DNA from 4 places in the Arthrobacter sp. UYP4 genome. Region 2 is predicted to be linked to each of the others. Evidence: riboswitches for the same ligand, from Rfam matches in the RefSeq annotation. Region 2 holds a riboswitch; each other region holds the start of a gene.

Region 1 (3,981 bases), 480 kb from region 2:
GGAACAGCGTTACTGAACAGCGTTATTGAACAGCACAGGGGCTACTATGCGGACGGCGCGCTTACCCCGCGGGCCGTCCGCATAGTGCCGGCACAGTCCTAGAGAGCAGCCTCGATGGCGTCCGCTATCGGCGTCTCGCCGCTGTTGAATTGGATGGTCTTGTCCACCGTGCCGAGGTTGCCGAGGACGACTGCGGCAACATGCGCAACGTCCTCACGCGGCACTGAGTCCTGTTGTGGCTTGTCCGAGACCTCGATCTTCCCTGTACCAGGATCAGTGGTGAGGGCACCGGGGCCGAGGATCGTCCAGGCGAGTTCAGAGTTGCGCAGGTGCTCGTCCGCAGCAGCCTTCGCCTCCGCATAGTGGAAGAACCCGTTGTCCTCGGGCACACCGTGATTCTTGCTCGCGCCGAGGTAGGACACCATGACGTACCGTCCGACCGAGGCTTCCTGTGCTGCATCCATCGAGCGGATCGCTGCATCCCGGTCCACGGCGTACGTGGCCTCGGGGCTGCTGCCACCGGCACCGGCAGACCACACGACGGCGTCGTGCCCGCGGAAGACGTCGGCCATCTGCGCCACCGACAGCTCGGACACGTCGGCCACCACGGGCGTGCCGCCCGCCTGCTCGACGTCGGAAGCATGGTCCTGGGTGCGGAAGATCGAACTGACCTGATGACCCTGGCCCGTGAGGATCTTCGTGAGGTGCAGCGCTACTTTTCCGTGCCCACCGATGATGGCTACGCGTGACATGGGAACTCCTTCTGGTCGTCGGATGTCTTGGTTCCGACGCTAGTCCCCGGTCGTGGGGGCTGGCCACCCATTCGAAGGTGTTCAGCCCCCAGCGCACGCCTATTCCCCGCTGCCGCCCGACATGCCGGGCAGATGCCGGGCCAGCTTCTACTCAGTCGAAGAACGAACCCGGAAGGCCAGTACGCGATGCGTCAGGGACGGACGGGCTGAAGGCGGAAGCTCGCGCCGCGGTGCTCCTCAGGCAACCGGTCGCCCTTGCCGAACAGCTTCTGGCGCAGCGTCCCCTCGGCATATTCCGTCGGATACGCTCCGCGCTTCTGCAGCTCCGGGACCACATACGTGATGACGTCCTCGAAGGATCCGGGTGTGATCGCGTATGCGAGGTTGAATCCGTCCACGTCGGTCTCCTCCACCCACGCCTGGAGCTCGTCCGCGACCTGCTTGCCCGACCCCACGATCCTCGGACCCAGTCCACCGATTCCCGCCCACTCGGCGATGTCCCGCACGGTCCACGGCGCGCCGTCGTCGTTCACCTTCTGGAAGGTGGCCACAGCGGAGTGGATGGCGTTCGACTTCACGGCGCCGAGCGGTTCGTCGGGGCCGTAGACGGACAGGTCCACACCGAACCAGCCGGAGACGAGCACGAGCGCTCCCTCGTAGCTGACGTACTTCTGGTATTCGGCGTGCTTCGCCTGGGCCTTCTCCTCCGTCTCGTCCGTGATCACGGTGAGCAGCGTGTAGATCCGCACCGAGTAGCGGTCGCGACCCTCGGCCTCGACGGCGTCGCGGATCTTCTTCACCACGTCCTTCAGGATCTCCTTGGTCGGTGCACCCACGAAGACCGCCTCGGCGTTGCCTGCCGCGAAGGCGATCCCTCGCGAGGACGCTCCGGCTTGGAAGATGACGGGGGTGCGCTGCGGCGAGGGCTCGCTGAGGTGGATGCCCGGGACGGTGAAGTAGGTGCCGTCGTGGTTGATGTCGTGCACCTTGGCCGGGTCCGTGAACACACCGGTTTCGCGGTCACGCACGACGGCGTCGTCCTCCCAGGATCCCTCGAGCAGCTTGTAGAGGACCTCGAGGTATTCATCCGCGTGGTTGTAGCGCTCGTCGTGCTCGAGCTGGTCCTCGTTGCCCATGTTGCGCGCGGCGGAGGGCAGATAACCGGTCACCACGTTCCAGCCGACCCTGCCGTTGGTGAGGTGGTCCAGCGTGGAGAGCCTGCGCGCGAACGGATACGGGTGCTCGTAGGCGGTGCCGGCGGTGACGCCGAACCCGAGGTGTTCGGTGACGAGTGCCATGGCGGACACGAGCAGGAACGGATCGTTGACCGGGGTCTGCGTACCCTGCCGCAGGGTCGCTTCGTTGGATCCGCCGTAGACGTCGTAGGTGCCGAGGACGTCGGCGATGAAGATGCCGTCGAACAGGCCCTTCTCCAGCGTCTTCGCCAGATCGGCCCAGTAGCGCAGGTCCTTGTAGCGCCACGACTGGTCCTCCGGATGGCGCCAGAGACCGGGTGACTGGTGGCCCACGCAGTTCATGTCGAAGGCGTTGAAGCGGATACGGCGCGGTGATGCGGGCATGGGAGGTCCTCACGTCGGGGCACTGCCGTGGGGAAGCGCCATACTTGCCCGGCTGGTGCAGCCCGGGCCGAATCCTCACCTGGGGCACCCCACTACAGCGAGAGGGTTGCCGTCCAACAAACCAGGGTTTTGCGTTGGAACTCTTGATTCTGCTGACGAGCGTAGAGGCCCGCCTGCATCACCGTCCAGACGCACCTGTCACAGAGCGTCACGATCAGCATGCCTTTCCTGGCGCACGGTGGAACCCGGCGTCGGAACCGTGCGCCGTCGTTTCGTCAGGGTGGGCCTCGCACAGCTGTCCCCGGTCCCGGATCGCGGTCCCTGGCTCGACGCTCGAAACCCGCGATTCCACGCAGCGCGATGTCAGCGCAGGTAGGACGCCCCGTTGGCATCCACGACGGTGCCGCTGACCCACAGCGGCGCATCGGTGGCGAGCCAGGCCACGGCCTGCGCCACCTCCTCCGGGGTCGCCACGCGATCGAACGGACTCTGGGCACGCACGGCATCTCCCCCGGGGCCGTCGAGCACGGTCCGTCCCATGTCCGTCTCGACGAAGCCGGGCGCCACCGCTGCAGCGAGGATGCCGTGCGGTGCGAGCGCGACGGCGAGGGACTGCGTCATCGAGTGCAGGGCCGCCTTGCTCGCACCGTAGGCCGGCGTGGCGGGCTCACCACGGTAGGCGCCTCGAGATCCGACACTGATGAGCCGTCCGCCGTTCGGCCCCGACGGCCGGTCGAGCAGCCGGCGCGCCACCAGCCAGGCCAGGTTCGCCGGCCCCACCAGATTGACGTCGAGCGTCCGGCGCCATGCTCGCTGCCAGTCCTCGAAGGACACCGTGTCGACAGGATGCGCCTCGAAGATGCCCGCATTGTTCACGAGCACATCGATCCCGCCGAGGTCCCGGGTGGCAGCATCGACGAGCTGCCTGCACGCCTCGGGATCGGCGACGTCCCCGATCCCGACGGCGTGTCCCGTACCCGGCAACGCCTCCCGGACGGCCTCGGCGGCCTGCAGATCGCGACCGGCGTGCACGCAGATGCGATGTCCCCGGCCGGCGAGCTCGTGGGCGATCGCCGCACCGATACCGCGACTTGCTCCCGTCACCAGAATGCTCAGTGTCATGAACGAGACGCTACCTGCTACCCAGAGGCCCGGAACGAGAACCATACCGTGGACGCGCAGCCGACTTCGGGGGTGCACCTTGCTACGCTGACACACCATTGCCCCTGTTCCTCCGGTAAGGACCACGATGGACCCATTCAGCGCCCACCTCGACAAGGGGATCCTGTGGCTGCGGTGGAGGCGCGGTGTCGAGATCACCCATCCTCACGCTGTTGCCGCCGCTCGCGCCCTGGCCGAGTTCCACGGCCCGGCAACACTGCCGCTGCTGGTGCACATGCACGGCATCACCGGCATCACCCCCGAGGCACGCGTCGGCATGGCCGCCTACCGCGGCTTCTCGCGAGTGGCACTCGTGGGTGAGGACGCCGTCGACGAGGTGATGTCCGGCTTCTCCCACCGCTCCCCCACCGACACGCGCTTCTTCACCTCCGAGGCGGACGCCGTCGCCTGGCTGCTCAACGGAAGCTCCGTCCGGCAGGGTCTCACGCCGGCCCCACGCGACTAGGACACGACGGGCGCGCAGCGCC
Region 2 (3,981 bases):
CGGGCAGGACGGCGCCGAACGGCTGTTCGGTGTCCTGCTCCGCGCGACCGAAGCGCGCCTCCAGCTCGTGTTCCGAGCGGTAGGTGATGTGCGCGATCCGCCGGGCGATGCCGAGGCCCGCCTCCGGACGGGCACCGTCGTAGTAGTCGCCGCGGCGGTAGGCGGGATCGAGCCGGATCGCCTGCACCTGGGCCTGGGCGAACGCTATCTGTTCGGCCGAACTGGCGGCGGTGCAGGCGATGACGGCGCACCGCTGAACGCGCTGCGGATACATGAGTGCCCATTCCAGGGCGCGCGCCCCGCCCATCGAGCCGCCGAGGACCGAGTGCCACCGATCGATGCCGAGCCGGTCGGCCAGCAGGGCCTCGGCCCGGACGGAGTCCCGGATGGTGATCAGGGGGAAGCGCGAGCCCCACGGCGTCCCGTCGGGCGCGAGGCTGGCCGGCCCCGTCGAGCCGTAGCAGCCTCCCAGCATGTTGATCGACACCACGAAGTACCGGTCGGTGTCCACCGTGCGGCCGGGACCCACGAGCGAATCCCACCAGCCCTCCTCCTCCGAGTCGCCGCGTGCCACGTGCGAGCTGCCGGTCAGGGCATGCTGCACGAGCACGGCGTTCGACCCGTCCCGGTTCAGCCGGCCCCAGGTCTCGAAGGCGAGCTGCACGTCCGGCAGCGTGCCGCCCGTCTCCAGGGCCAGCGGACCGATCGGCGCGATGCGCAGGAGCCCGTCCCCCGGAGGGCGTGCGCCGTCGATCCCGGGGTGCAGCGGAGCAGGAGGGTAGGTCGTCACGAAGGGCTAGGCTCCTTTGGCGGCGCGGAAGCCCGCGTCGAGGTCGGCGAGGATGTCGGTGATGTTCTCGAGGCCCACGGAGAGGCGCACGAGGCCCGGGCGCACTCCGGCGGTCAGCTGCGCCTCAGCCCCCAGCTGGCTGTGGGTCGTGGACGCCGGGTGGATCACGAGCGAGCGCACATCGCCCACGTTCGCGACGTGCGAGTGGAGTTCCAGCCCGTCGACGAAGCGCTTGCCGGCCTCGAGTCCCCCGACGATGTCGAAGCTGACGATCGCGCCCGTGCCGTTGTTCCGCCCGTACTTCCTGCCGCGCTCGTACCAGGGACTCGAGGCGAGGCCCGCATAGGAGACGCGCTCGACGTCGTCGTGCCCCTCGAGCCACTCGGCGACGGCCTGGGCGTTCTGCACGTGGCGCTCCACGCGCAGGCTGAGGGTCTCCAGACCCTGCGCGATGAGGAAGGCGTTGAACGGCGACACGGACGAGCCGAGGTCGCGCAGCAACTGGACGCGGGCCTTGAGGATGTAGGCGAGGTTGGCGCCGAGGGCGCTGCCGACACCGAGGTCCCGTGCGTAGACGAGTCCGTGGTAGCTCTCGTCCGGGGTGTTGAAGCCCGGAAAGCGCTCGGGGTACTGGGCGAAGTCGAAGTTCCCCGAATCGACGATGACCCCGGCGATGGCATTGCCATGGCCCCCGAGGTACTTCGTCGCGGAGTGCACCACGATGTCCGCACCCCACTCGATGGGCCGGATCAGGTACGGCGTGGACAGCGTGTTGTCCACGATCAGGGGGATCCCGCTCTCGTGCGCGACCGCGCTGATGCCCTCGATGTCGAGGACGTCCTGCCGGGGGTTGGACACGACTTCCCCGAAGAAGAGCTTGGTGTTCGGCCGGACGGCGTCGCGCCACTGCTCGAGGTCGTCGGGGTCCTCGACGAAGGTGGTCTCGATGCCGAACCTCTTCAGCGTGTGCTTGAAGAGGTTGTACGTGCCGCCGTAGAGGCTCGGGCTCGCCACGATGTGGTCACCCGCCTCGGCGATGTTCAGCACCGCGAAGGTCTCCGCCGCCTGGCCGGAGGCCAGGAGCAGCGCGCCGACGCCGCCCTCGAGGCTCGCGATCCGCGTCTCCACCGCTTCCTGCGTGGGATTGCCGATGCGCGTGTAGATGGGCGCGAGTTCCGTCAGCGAGAACCGGTTCGCGGCGCTCTCGGCACTCGGGAAGACGAATGACGACGTCTGGTAGATGGGCAGCGCACGCGCTCCCGTGGCGGTGTCCGGCACCTGGCCGGCGTGGATCTGGCGTGTCTCGAAGGACCAATCGTCGGACATGGTGCTCCCTGTAGGAAGGGGCTCCGCCGGGTTCCGATGCTCCCGTCGGTGGACACCGTTCCAGGAGACCGGGCCCGCAGGAGCCCGCGCTTGCACGACGCCGGTGTGGCGCCGAACCTGGTCTTCACCCGGGGCACCCCACCGCGGTTGGAGGGTTGCCGGCCAGCAAGCCGGGGCTTCGTGCTGGCACTCATGACCTGCATTCATGAAAGCCCATCGGGGCGCATCCGGCAACCCGTGTGACCCTCCGTGAAGGAGCGGCTCACCCCCTTCTGCGGTCGGTCGAACGGGTAAGGCAAGCCTTAGTCGAGACGCAGATCACTTAGTGCCAAAATATCGGCATGCGCCTGGACCACGTCTCTTATGCCTGCGAACCCGATGGACTTGCTGCGACCGCCGACCGGATCTCGGCCAGGCTCGGCATGGAACCGGTGAAGGGCGGTGTGCACCCCCGCTTCGGCACCCGCAACATGATCTTCCCGCTGGTCAACGGCCAGTACCTGGAGGTCGTCGAGGTCCTCAACCACCCCGCGTCGGACAAGGCGCCGTTCGGCCAGGCCGTGCGGGCGCGTTCCGAGGCCGGTGGAGGCTGGATGGGCTGGTGCGTCGCCGTCGACGACCTGGGACCCTTCGAGGAGCGGCTCGGCCGCGGTGCGGTTCCCGGCAACCGCAAGTTCCCGGACGGCCAGGAGCTGACCTGGCAGCAGATCGGCATCAAGGGCCTCATCGCGGATCCGCAGGTGCCCTATCTGCTCCGCTGGGACGAGGGCACCGAGTCCCTGCACCCGTCGAAGGCCCGTCCTGCGACGGTCAAGCTGGACTGCCTCACGATCGCCGGCTCGTCCGAGCGCGTCACGGAATGGCTCGGCACGGAGGTCGAGGAGACCCTCGACGGCGTCCAGGTCCAGTGGATCGCACCCAACGGCACCCCGGGCATCATGTCCGTGACCTTCGAGACCGCCGACGGCCGCATCGAGATCTGACCTCCGCCGCGGACGCAGAAGGGACCGGACATGATGTCCGGTCCCTTCTGCTGTGTCGCTGCTGTGGTGAGGAGTGATCAGGCGTGGGTGTAGGTCAGGCAGTCCGCGGCCTCGGCGCCGGGGCCCACCTTGACGGCCGGGGCGCTGCACAGCAGGTCGTGGTTGTAGCTGCACTCGGATCGCTGGCACGCTCCGACGTGCGCGAGCATCTTGGGCAGCCCGCCGCTGATGGACGTGTCGATGAACGTGGCGCAGGACGCGTGTTCCTCGCTGCCCGACACGGTGATGGCGACGGCGGTGCAGCCGTCGTGGTTGAAGGAGCAGTTGTGGACGCTGCATTCAGAGACACTGGTGACGACGCTCATGATTCCTCCTGGCTGGTCCGGTGAGGCCCCGATCGGGGCCGCCGCTTCGCTGAACGGACTCACGGTAACACCGCGTCCACCGGATAATTTAGTCATGATCGGCGTGCGCAATGACCGAAGGTAAGGCTTCGCTCAGGCGGTCACCCGCCGATCCCGATGGCGGGACCGAGCAGGGTGAATCCGACGAAACCCGTGATGTCGATGAGCGCGTGTGCCAGGACGAGCGGCATCACCCGACGGCTGCGCGTGTAGAACCAGGCGAACAGCAGGCCCATGAGCACGTTGCCGAGGAAGGGCCCGAACCCCTGGTACAGGTGGTAGCTGCCCCTCACCAGGGCGCTCGTGAGGACGATGGCCGGGGTCGACCAGCCGAGCTCCCGCAGCCGGAGGAACAGGTACCCCACCACGATGACCTCCTCGAGCACGGCGTGCCGGACCGCCGAGAGGATGAGCACGGGGATCGTCCACCAGTAGGTGTCGAGCGCGGCGGGCACCAGCGCGGTGGTGATGCCGAGCG
Region 3 (3,981 bases), on a different contig from region 2:
CGCCGACGGTGATGTCGGAGGTGCGTGGGCCCGGTCCCGGCGGGACCGCGCCCGGGCGTTCGGGGCGACGGCCGAGGACATCCTCGGGGACCTCCTCGGGGACCGCGAGGCCCCGCGAGGCACTGACGCCGTCGCCGCCTCCGCGGGAAACGGCAGAGGACCGCGGCCTGCCGGCCGCGGTCCTCTGCACTGCCCGTGCTGTGCTGCTACCAGCCGCGCTCGGCGAGGCGGTGCGGCTGCGGGATCTCGTCGACGTTGATGCCGACCATGGCCTCGCCCAGACCGCGCGAGACCTTGGCGATCATGTCCGGATCGTCGTGGAACGTGGTCGCCTGGACAATCGCGTTGGCGCGTTCGGCCGGGTTGCCCGACTTGAAGATGCCGGAGCCGACGAAGACGCCGTCCGCGCCGAGCTGCATCATCATGGCCGCGTCCGCCGGGGTCGCGATGCCGCCGGCGGTGAAGAGGACCACGGGGAGTCGACCGGCGGAGGCGACCTCCTTCACCAGCTCGTAGGGCGCCTGGAGTTCCTTCGCGGCGACGTACAGCTCGTCCTCGGCCATGGAGGAGAGGCGGTTGAGCTCCGCGCGGATGGTGCGCATGTGCATCGTGGCGTTCGAGACGTCGCCGGTGCCGGCCTCGCCCTTCGAGCGGATCATCGCAGCGCCCTCGGTGATGCGCCGCAGTGCCTCACCGAGGTTGGTCGCACCGCAGACGAAGGGGACGGTGAACTTCCACTTGTCGATGTGGTTCGCGTAGTCGGCGGGCGTGAGGACCTCGGACTCGTCGATGTAGTCGACCCCGAGGGACTGCAGGACCTGCGCCTCCACGAAGTGGCCGATCCGGGCCTTGGCCATGACCGGGATGGAGACAGCCTCGATGATGCTGTCGATCATGTCGGGATCGCTCATGCGGGACACGCCGCCCTGGGCGCGGATGTCCGCGGGAACCCGTTCGAGCGCCATGACCGCTACCGCACCGGCGTCTTCGGCGATGCGGGCCTGCTCTGCTGTGACGACATCCATGATGACGCCGCCCTTGAGCATTTCGGCCATCCCGCGCTTGACCCGGTTGCCGCCGGTCTGTGCTGTGGTTGCCGAATTGTCTTCAACGGTGGACACGACTTGCCCCTAAAGGTAGATAAAAGCTGACCCTTCATGATACGCCGCCGCAGGACGCCCTTCCGGTCGCGGCCGCCGCCCCGGTCCCGGCCGTTCCCGCGGGCTCCGGACCCCGGCGCGGGACCGCGCACGTCAGCGATCCGACAGCGATCCGGCAGCGATCCGGCAGCGTCACACGGCGTCACGCGGCGGAATGCCGCGTCTTCCTGCTGGAAAGCGGACGATATGCCGCCTACGCTCGGAGCCACAGATCAAGAGTTCCGACGCGAAGCCCTGGCTCGTCGGACGGCAACCCCCTCCGTGGCGGGGTGCCCCAGGTGAAGATCCGGCCCCGTGCATCAGCGCGGGGCAAGCACGGCGCGGACCTCCAGCGGTTCCGCGTCCCGTCGATGGGACATCCATGTCGTACATCTGCCTGCTGCTCTCGGGAGCAGCCCTTCTGATCAACGGACTCGGCCTCCTCGGCCGGGTCCCGCCACTGGACGCGGGATTCCTCAATCTCGCGGTCGGTGTGCTCCAGCTCGTCCTCGCCACGGTCGTCGCAGCGACCGGGGCGCCGGATCCAGCCGCGTTCAGCACGGCGAGCGGGATCTTCCTCTTCGGGCTCACCTACCTGTACGTGGGTCTCGGCTCCGTCGCGGGTCTGGGCTCCGCCGGCGTCGGCTGGTTCTGCGGGCTCGTCGCCGTGCTCGCCGTCGTCTTCGCGGCCACGTCGCTGGACACCGACCCGCTCGGCTCGGTGCTCTGGCTCGCGTGGGCGGTGCTGTGGGGTCTGTTCTTCCTGATCCTCGCCCTCGACGCCGTCCGCCTTACCCGGGTCACCGGCTGGAGCGCGATCCTGGTCGGCACCGTCAGCACCGTGATCCCCGCCGTCCTCGGCCTCAACGGGGCCTGGCCGGCCGGCGGAGCCTCCGCCGTCGCCGCCGCGGCCGTCATCGGCGCACTGTTCGTCGGCGCCGGCGTCGCCGGTTCCCGTGAGGCGAGGGCGGCCGTCCCCCGGGTCGCCGTCCACGCCTGATCTCCTCGCCCCCGCCCCCGTCCTGCCACCTCTCCTCCCAGCCCCACTCCAAGCCCCACTCCCAGCCCCACTCCCAGCCCCACTCCCAGCCCGATCGGAAGGCCCACCATGACCACCCTGACGCACACCCATCCCACCGCGGACGCCGACTACGAACTCCTCGCGGCCCGCTTCCGACCCCTCTTCGCACGCATCGCGGACGGCGCATCGCGCCGCGAACAGGAGCACGAGCTCCCCCGGCAGGAGATCCGCGCCCTGATCGACGCCGGATTCGGGGCACTGCGGGTACCGGTCGCCGCCGGCGGGTTCGGCGCCTCGCTCCCGCAGCTGTTCCGCCTCCTCACCGAACTGGCCGCCGCCGATTCGAACATCCCCCAGGCGCTGCGCGCCCACTTCGCGTTCGTGGAGGACCGCCTCGTGTCCGCCGGTCCCCAGCGCGACGTATGGCTCCAGCGCTTCGTGGACGGCGAGATCGTGGGCAACTCCTGGACGGAGGTCGGCACCGTCACCATCGGTGACGTGATCACCAAGGTGAGCCCGGACCCGGGCAGCACCCACGGCGACTTCCGCATCAGCGGCACGAAGTACTACTCGACCGGCAGCATCTTCGCGGACTGGATCGACACGTTCGCCCAGCGGACGGACAACGGTGTCAAGGTCATCGCGGTGGTCAGCACGCACCAGGAGGGCGTCACGCACGGGGACGACTGGGACGGCTTCGGCCAGCAGACCACCGGCTCGGGTACGTCCACCTTCGACCGCGCCCGCGTCGAGGCCGGGAACGTCATCGACTTCGACACCCGGTTCAAGTACCAGACGGCCTTCTACCAGGCGGTGCTGCTGGCCGTCCTCGCGGGCAGCATCACCGCGGCCGAGCGGGACGTGGCGCGAGAGGTACGGAACCGCACGAGGATCTTCAGCCACGGGAATGCGCCGTCGTTCGCTGCCGATCCACAGATCCTCCAGGTCATCGGCGAGGTCTCCGCCGCCGCCTACGCCGCGGATGCCACCGTGGAGCGGGCCGCCCGGGCCCTGCAGCACGCCTACGAGGGCGCGTTCCTGGCCGACGAGGTCGAGGACGAGCGCCGGAACGACGTCGCCGAACTCGAGACGGCCAAGGCGCAGGTGGTCCTGTCGGCGCTCGCCACCCGCGCCACGTCCGACGTCTTCAATGCGCTGGCCGCGTCCGGCGTCAGCACGTCGAAGAACTTCGACCGGCACTGGCGGAACGCCCGCACCGCGGCCAACCACAACCCATGGGTGTTCAAGGCGAGGATCGTCGGCGACCACTCCGTCAACGGGACCGTGCCTCCCCGCGTGTGGTCCATCGGTGCGGCGCCGGGCGCAGGCAAGCCCTGAGCGACCTGGAGGACGGGACCGCCCGCGGTCCCGTCCTGCCCGGCCTCAGCCGCGCCGCGCACCGGCCGCCTGCCGCGCCGGGCAGACCTCGCGCCGCTCCAGTTCGTCCAGCACGGCATCGAGTGCCCCAGCGGGCCACCGCGACGACGGCGTCCTCACCGCCCGCTGCAGCGGCGCAGAGGGAGCCGTCCTGCGCTGCAGCAGGAGGAGGTCCGTCTCGGAGACGATGTGCAGATCGGTCGGGAGGAACCGTGTCCCGGGTGTCATGGCGTGTCCTGTTCTGGTGGATGGGTCATCCTCCCTTAGACGCACGACCGGGGGCCGAATCATCGGTTCCGGCGCAAGGAACGGCGAAGGATGCGGGCCCGCCTCCACCGCCTGCCGTCGAAGCTCAGCCTTTGGGCAGGATTGGCCCAGCGGATCAGTCGTGACGAGAGCCCGCTGATAGCTTTCAAAAGACACCTGCCGTCCTCGGCCGCTCCT
Region 4 (3,981 bases), on a different contig from region 2:
CCAGGGCCGACGGCATCATCGCCACCAGCCATCTGGAGCACGCTGCAGTCCAGACCCATTCCACGGACAGGACCACGCAGAGCGGTTGGACCGTCCTGGTGAACGGGCCGGCGGCCCGCGTCGAAGATCCTGAACTCCTCACCACGTTGTGGGGTACAGCAGCCGAGGAGCCGTGGGCGCCCGGCCTGCGCGACCTGTTCTTCGCCCTGACCGCCCGCCCATGTGCGCGGGCGCCGCCTGCACACCACCCACTAGTCGCTGTCGGGTACGGGCAGCCTGTCCGACGCTCACCCGATCCGCCGTACTCGGTCCCGGTGCGCCTGCTGCGGCCGCCGCCATCGGCCTCTATCGGCAGCGGCGACGCAGGTCTACCGTGAGTGCATGTCGAGCCCTCCCGTACCCCCGGCCAACCACGACACCGATGCTACCGGTGTGCTCATGCGGGACGTGATGGGGCAACTGCTCCAGAAGCTGAGATACGAGCCGACCGCGAAGCGCGTCCGCGCCACGCTCGGCGGACAGACCGTCGTGGACACGACGCACGCGATGCTCGTGTGGGAGCCGCGCAGGGTCGTGCCCGGGTACGCCGTCCCGTACCAGGACATCCGCGCCGAGATCTCGCCCCGCATCCCACCGCCACCCGAGAACGGTCCGGTCGGATTCATGCTGCCCGACCTGTCGACGATTCCCGTGTTGGACCCGCGGATCCCCCTTCGACGTGCGCACGACCGCGGGCGAGCCGGTGGGGATACGCGTCGCTGGAACGGAGGCCGTCGCGTCCGGATTCCGCGCACGCGACCCCGGCCTCGACGACTACGTGATCCTCGCATTCGCCGACTTCGACAGCTGGTTCGAGGAGGACGACGAGATCATCAGCCATCCGCACGACCCGTACGGCCGCATCGACATCCGGGGCACCTCCCGACACGTGCAGCTGATGCTCGACGGACACATCCTCGCCGACACCACCCGGGCGCGGATGCTGTTCGAGACGACCCTGCCCGCCCGGTACTACCTTCCGGTCGAGGACGTCGTGGCGCCGCTCGAGCCCAGCTCGACACGGTCCATGTGCTCGTACAAGGGCTACGCGACCTGGTACTCCGCCCTGCTGGGAGACAAGAGGGTGGATGACATCGCGTGGCAGTACGAACACCCCCTGAGTGACGCGGCCGAGGTGCAGGACTACGTCGCGTTCCTCGACGAGCGGCTCGATCTCGTCATCGACGGCGAGCAGCAGGAACGTGCCCTCACCCCGTGGTCGTGACATCGGTGGTCGTGTCACGGGCGGTGATCGACGCCGGCACGTGGCGTCGGCGGTGACCTGAGCACCCGGGGTGACGTGGGCTTCCCCGCCGAGAACCGTCGCGGTCTCAGGCCTGCCGCGGCGTCAAGTGTCTCCGCACCCCCCGGTCCTGTCCGAAAAGGCCCAGGGCACCGGCCGTGCCGACTATGCTCGCGCCATGGACCAGCAACTGCACTTCGTCACGGTCGCCACCCGCGACCTCGACGCCGCGCGATCGTTCTACAGCGGATTGGGCTGGTCCCCTGCGCTCGACGTCCCGGAGGAGATCATCTTCTACCAGGTGGCGCCCGGTCTGCTCCTGGGGCTGTTCCGATCCGACAAGTTCGCGCAGGACGTCGGGCTCGATGCGGCGCCCGGACCGTCCGGGATGACGCTGTCGCACAATGTCGGCAGCCCCGACGAGGTCCGCCGGCTGGTGGCCAGGATGGCGGACGCCGGCGGAACCATCCTCAAGGAGCCCCGCGACGGCTCCTTCGGGGGCATCTTCCACGCCCTGGTCCGGGACCCGAACGACGTCGTCTGGGAGATCGCCTTCAACCCCGGCTGGCGGATCGACGACGACGGGGCCGTCGTCATCGGCTGATGCCGGAATCAGGTGCGGCACCGGCTCCCCTGCTGTCGTATTCCCTGTCCGCCAGGTATTCGACGGGACAATGCGCGGGTATCGCACGTCCCGGTCATATTTCTTCTTATTCGCAGGACCGCCCGTCTCCCTGCCTATATTGAATTCAGCTTCAAGAGATGCGGTCGGAAAGCTCCGACTGGACCGCACACCAACCCCATGTTCCTGGGTGGTTCGGATGACGAAGCGGCCTTCGCCATGGCACGTGAGTGCCCGTCCGGCGCGGGCAAGAGCACACCGAAAGGCACTCCCGTGAGCTGTAACGCCCTCCCCCTCCCCTAGCAGGCCCTGCGCGTCCAGCGCATCCTGTTGCTCCTTTCTCCCCTTTTCCGGTGAATTCCGCCGTGCGCGGCACCGGACCCCTCAAGAGGAATTCTCCATGAATGCATCCGTAATTCCCCCTGCCCGGAATCACCGGCCGGTCCGCCGGCTCACCACGTTATCGGCCGTTGCCCTGGTGGCCCTTGTCAGTGGCTGCGCCGGACCGGCGGCCTCCACCTCGGAGACGGCCGGTGAGCCCGTGTCCGGAGGGGTCCTGGACGTGTCGATCTCGGCCGAACCGGGGTGCCTGGACGGCCACGGCATCTCGGCGACCCAGCAGCAGTTCCTGGGACGCCTGATCTACGACAACGTGGTGACGCTGGACGAGAACGGGGACATCGCGCCCTACCTCGCGGAATCATGGGACATCTCGGAGGACGGCAGGACCTACACCTTCCACCTCAAGGAGGGCGTCACCTTCAGCGACGGCTCGCCGTGGAACGCGGAGGTCCTCGGCCAGAACTTCGAGCACATGCGGGACCCCGCGACGAAGTCACCGCTCGCCGCCGCGTACATCGCCCCCTACGTGGACGGCACGGTCCTGGACGAGTACACCTTCGAGGCCCACCTCGAATACCCCTACACCCCGTTCCTCTACACCCTCGCGCAGTCCTGGCTCGGGATGAACTCGGGCAAGGCCATCGCGGAGGCTCCCGAGACCCTGTGCCAGCAGCCGATCGGGACCGGCCCCTTCACCGTCGCGGACTACCAGCCGGGCCAGAGCATCACCTACACGAAGCGCGAGGGCTACGACTGGGCGCCGGAGTGGCTCGAGGGTGACGGCGAGGCATATCTCGACGGCGTCGAGGTGACCCTCGTCGGCGAGCCGGTGATCCGGCACCAGTCCCTCGTCTCCGGGCAGTACGACCTGACCGAGAACCTCGCGCCCCAGAACGCGGCGGCTGTCCAGGCAGACCCGAACTTCACCTACGAGAACCTCCCCCGCACCGGCAGCCCCTACGTGCTGAGCTTCAACCTCAGCCGCGCGCCGTTCGACGACCTCGCCGTCCGCCAGGCCTTCGCCGCCGCCGTGGACACCGCTGCGGTCACCGAGAGCCTGGGCTTCGGCACCTACACGCCGATCGACGGGTTCCTCTCGAAGGAGAGCAAGTACTACGACCCGACCGTCGAGGGGACGCTCACCCACGATCCCGAGCGCGCGAACCAGCTGCTCGACGACGCAGGCTGGTCCGAGCGCGACGGCGAGGGCTTCCGCACGAAGGACGGCCGACGGCTGGTCGTCGAGGTACCGACGGTGGAGAGCTCGACGCCGAGTCCCCTGCTGGTCCAACTGCAGGGCGAGGCCCGCAAGGTCGGCTTCGACCTCCAGATCATCCAGCTGCCGCAGGCGCAGCTCAGCGAATTGCGCTACGCCGGTGACTACGACGCGCTGGCCGGCGTGTGGCACACCAACACCACCGACGTCCTGTTCATCCGGTACCACTCCTCGGAGATCACCGGCGAACGGATCGGCCAGAACTCGTCCTACGTCGACGATCCGGCCCTGGACGAACTGCTCCTGACGGCCCGCGGGTCCGACGACGGAGCCGAGGCTGAGGAAGCGTACTCGAAGGCGCAGCACCGGCTGCTCGAGATCGTGCCCGGCGTGCCCCTCTACGAGAATCCGAGCCAGTTCGCGTACGCCAAGACGGTCCATGATGTCGCCGTCGACACGTCCCACCCCGTGCCCGTCCTGACCTACGCGTGGAAGGCGGAGTAGGTGCCGATCCTCCGA

Evidence for each region. A riboswitch is a leader RNA that binds a small molecule or an ion and turns the genes downstream of it on or off. The one in region 2 is predicted to bind S-adenosylmethionine.
Region 1: it holds a riboswitch for S-adenosylmethionine, as region 2 does, so the genes downstream of both, AC0Z9V_RS11570 (LLM class flavin-dependent oxidoreductase) here and AC0Z9V_RS09545 (bifunctional o-acetylhomoserine/o-acetylserine sulfhydrylase) in region 2, are expected to answer to the same signal.
Region 3: it holds a riboswitch for S-adenosylmethionine, as region 2 does, so the genes downstream of both, AC0Z9V_RS01095 (AmiS/UreI family transporter) here and AC0Z9V_RS09545 (bifunctional o-acetylhomoserine/o-acetylserine sulfhydrylase) in region 2, are expected to answer to the same signal.
Region 4: it holds a riboswitch for S-adenosylmethionine, as region 2 does, so the genes downstream of both, AC0Z9V_RS02335 (ABC transporter substrate-binding protein) here and AC0Z9V_RS09545 (bifunctional o-acetylhomoserine/o-acetylserine sulfhydrylase) in region 2, are expected to answer to the same signal.

Annotation. Positions count from the first base shown of each region.
Region 1 covers NZ_JBXAVU010000002.1:632,816-636,796, forward strand. The annotation lists gene AC0Z9V_RS11565 (SDR family oxidoreductase) at 99-752, opposite strand; gene AC0Z9V_RS11570 (LLM class flavin-dependent oxidoreductase) at 944-2,332, opposite strand; SAM riboswitch class IV at 2,368-2,481, opposite strand; gene AC0Z9V_RS11575 (SDR family NAD(P)-dependent oxidoreductase) at 2,696-3,454, opposite strand; gene AC0Z9V_RS11580 (SpoIIAA family protein) at 3,582-3,959, shown strand.
Region 2 covers NZ_JBXAVU010000002.1:150,810-154,790, forward strand. The annotation lists gene metX (homoserine O-acetyltransferase MetX) at 1-790, opposite strand, end outside; gene AC0Z9V_RS09545 (bifunctional o-acetylhomoserine/o-acetylserine sulfhydrylase) at 797-2,116, opposite strand; SAM riboswitch class IV at 2,198-2,314, opposite strand; gene AC0Z9V_RS09550 (VOC family protein) at 2,458-3,099, shown strand; gene AC0Z9V_RS09555 (DUF1540 domain-containing protein) at 3,177-3,464, opposite strand; gene AC0Z9V_RS09560 (CPBP family intramembrane glutamic endopeptidase) at 3,605-3,981, opposite strand, start outside.
Region 3 covers NZ_JBXAVU010000001.1:238,931-242,911, reverse strand. The annotation lists gene pdxS (pyridoxal 5'-phosphate synthase lyase subunit PdxS) at 207-1,121, opposite strand; SAM riboswitch class IV at 1,371-1,482, shown strand; gene AC0Z9V_RS01095 (AmiS/UreI family transporter) at 1,522-2,139, shown strand; gene AC0Z9V_RS01090 (acyl-CoA dehydrogenase family protein) at 2,248-3,498, shown strand; gene AC0Z9V_RS01085 (hypothetical protein) at 3,544-3,765, opposite strand.
Region 4 covers NZ_JBXAVU010000001.1:500,188-504,168, forward strand. The annotation lists gene AC0Z9V_RS02315 (pyridoxamine 5'-phosphate oxidase family protein) at 1-377, shown strand, start outside; gene AC0Z9V_RS02320 (hypothetical protein) at 369-665, opposite strand; gene AC0Z9V_RS02325 (DUF427 domain-containing protein) at 719-1,264, shown strand; gene AC0Z9V_RS02330 (VOC family protein) at 1,461-1,886, shown strand; SAM riboswitch class IV at 2,036-2,164, shown strand; gene AC0Z9V_RS02335 (ABC transporter substrate-binding protein) at 2,305-3,966, shown strand; gene AC0Z9V_RS02340 (ABC transporter permease) at 3,967-3,981, shown strand, end outside.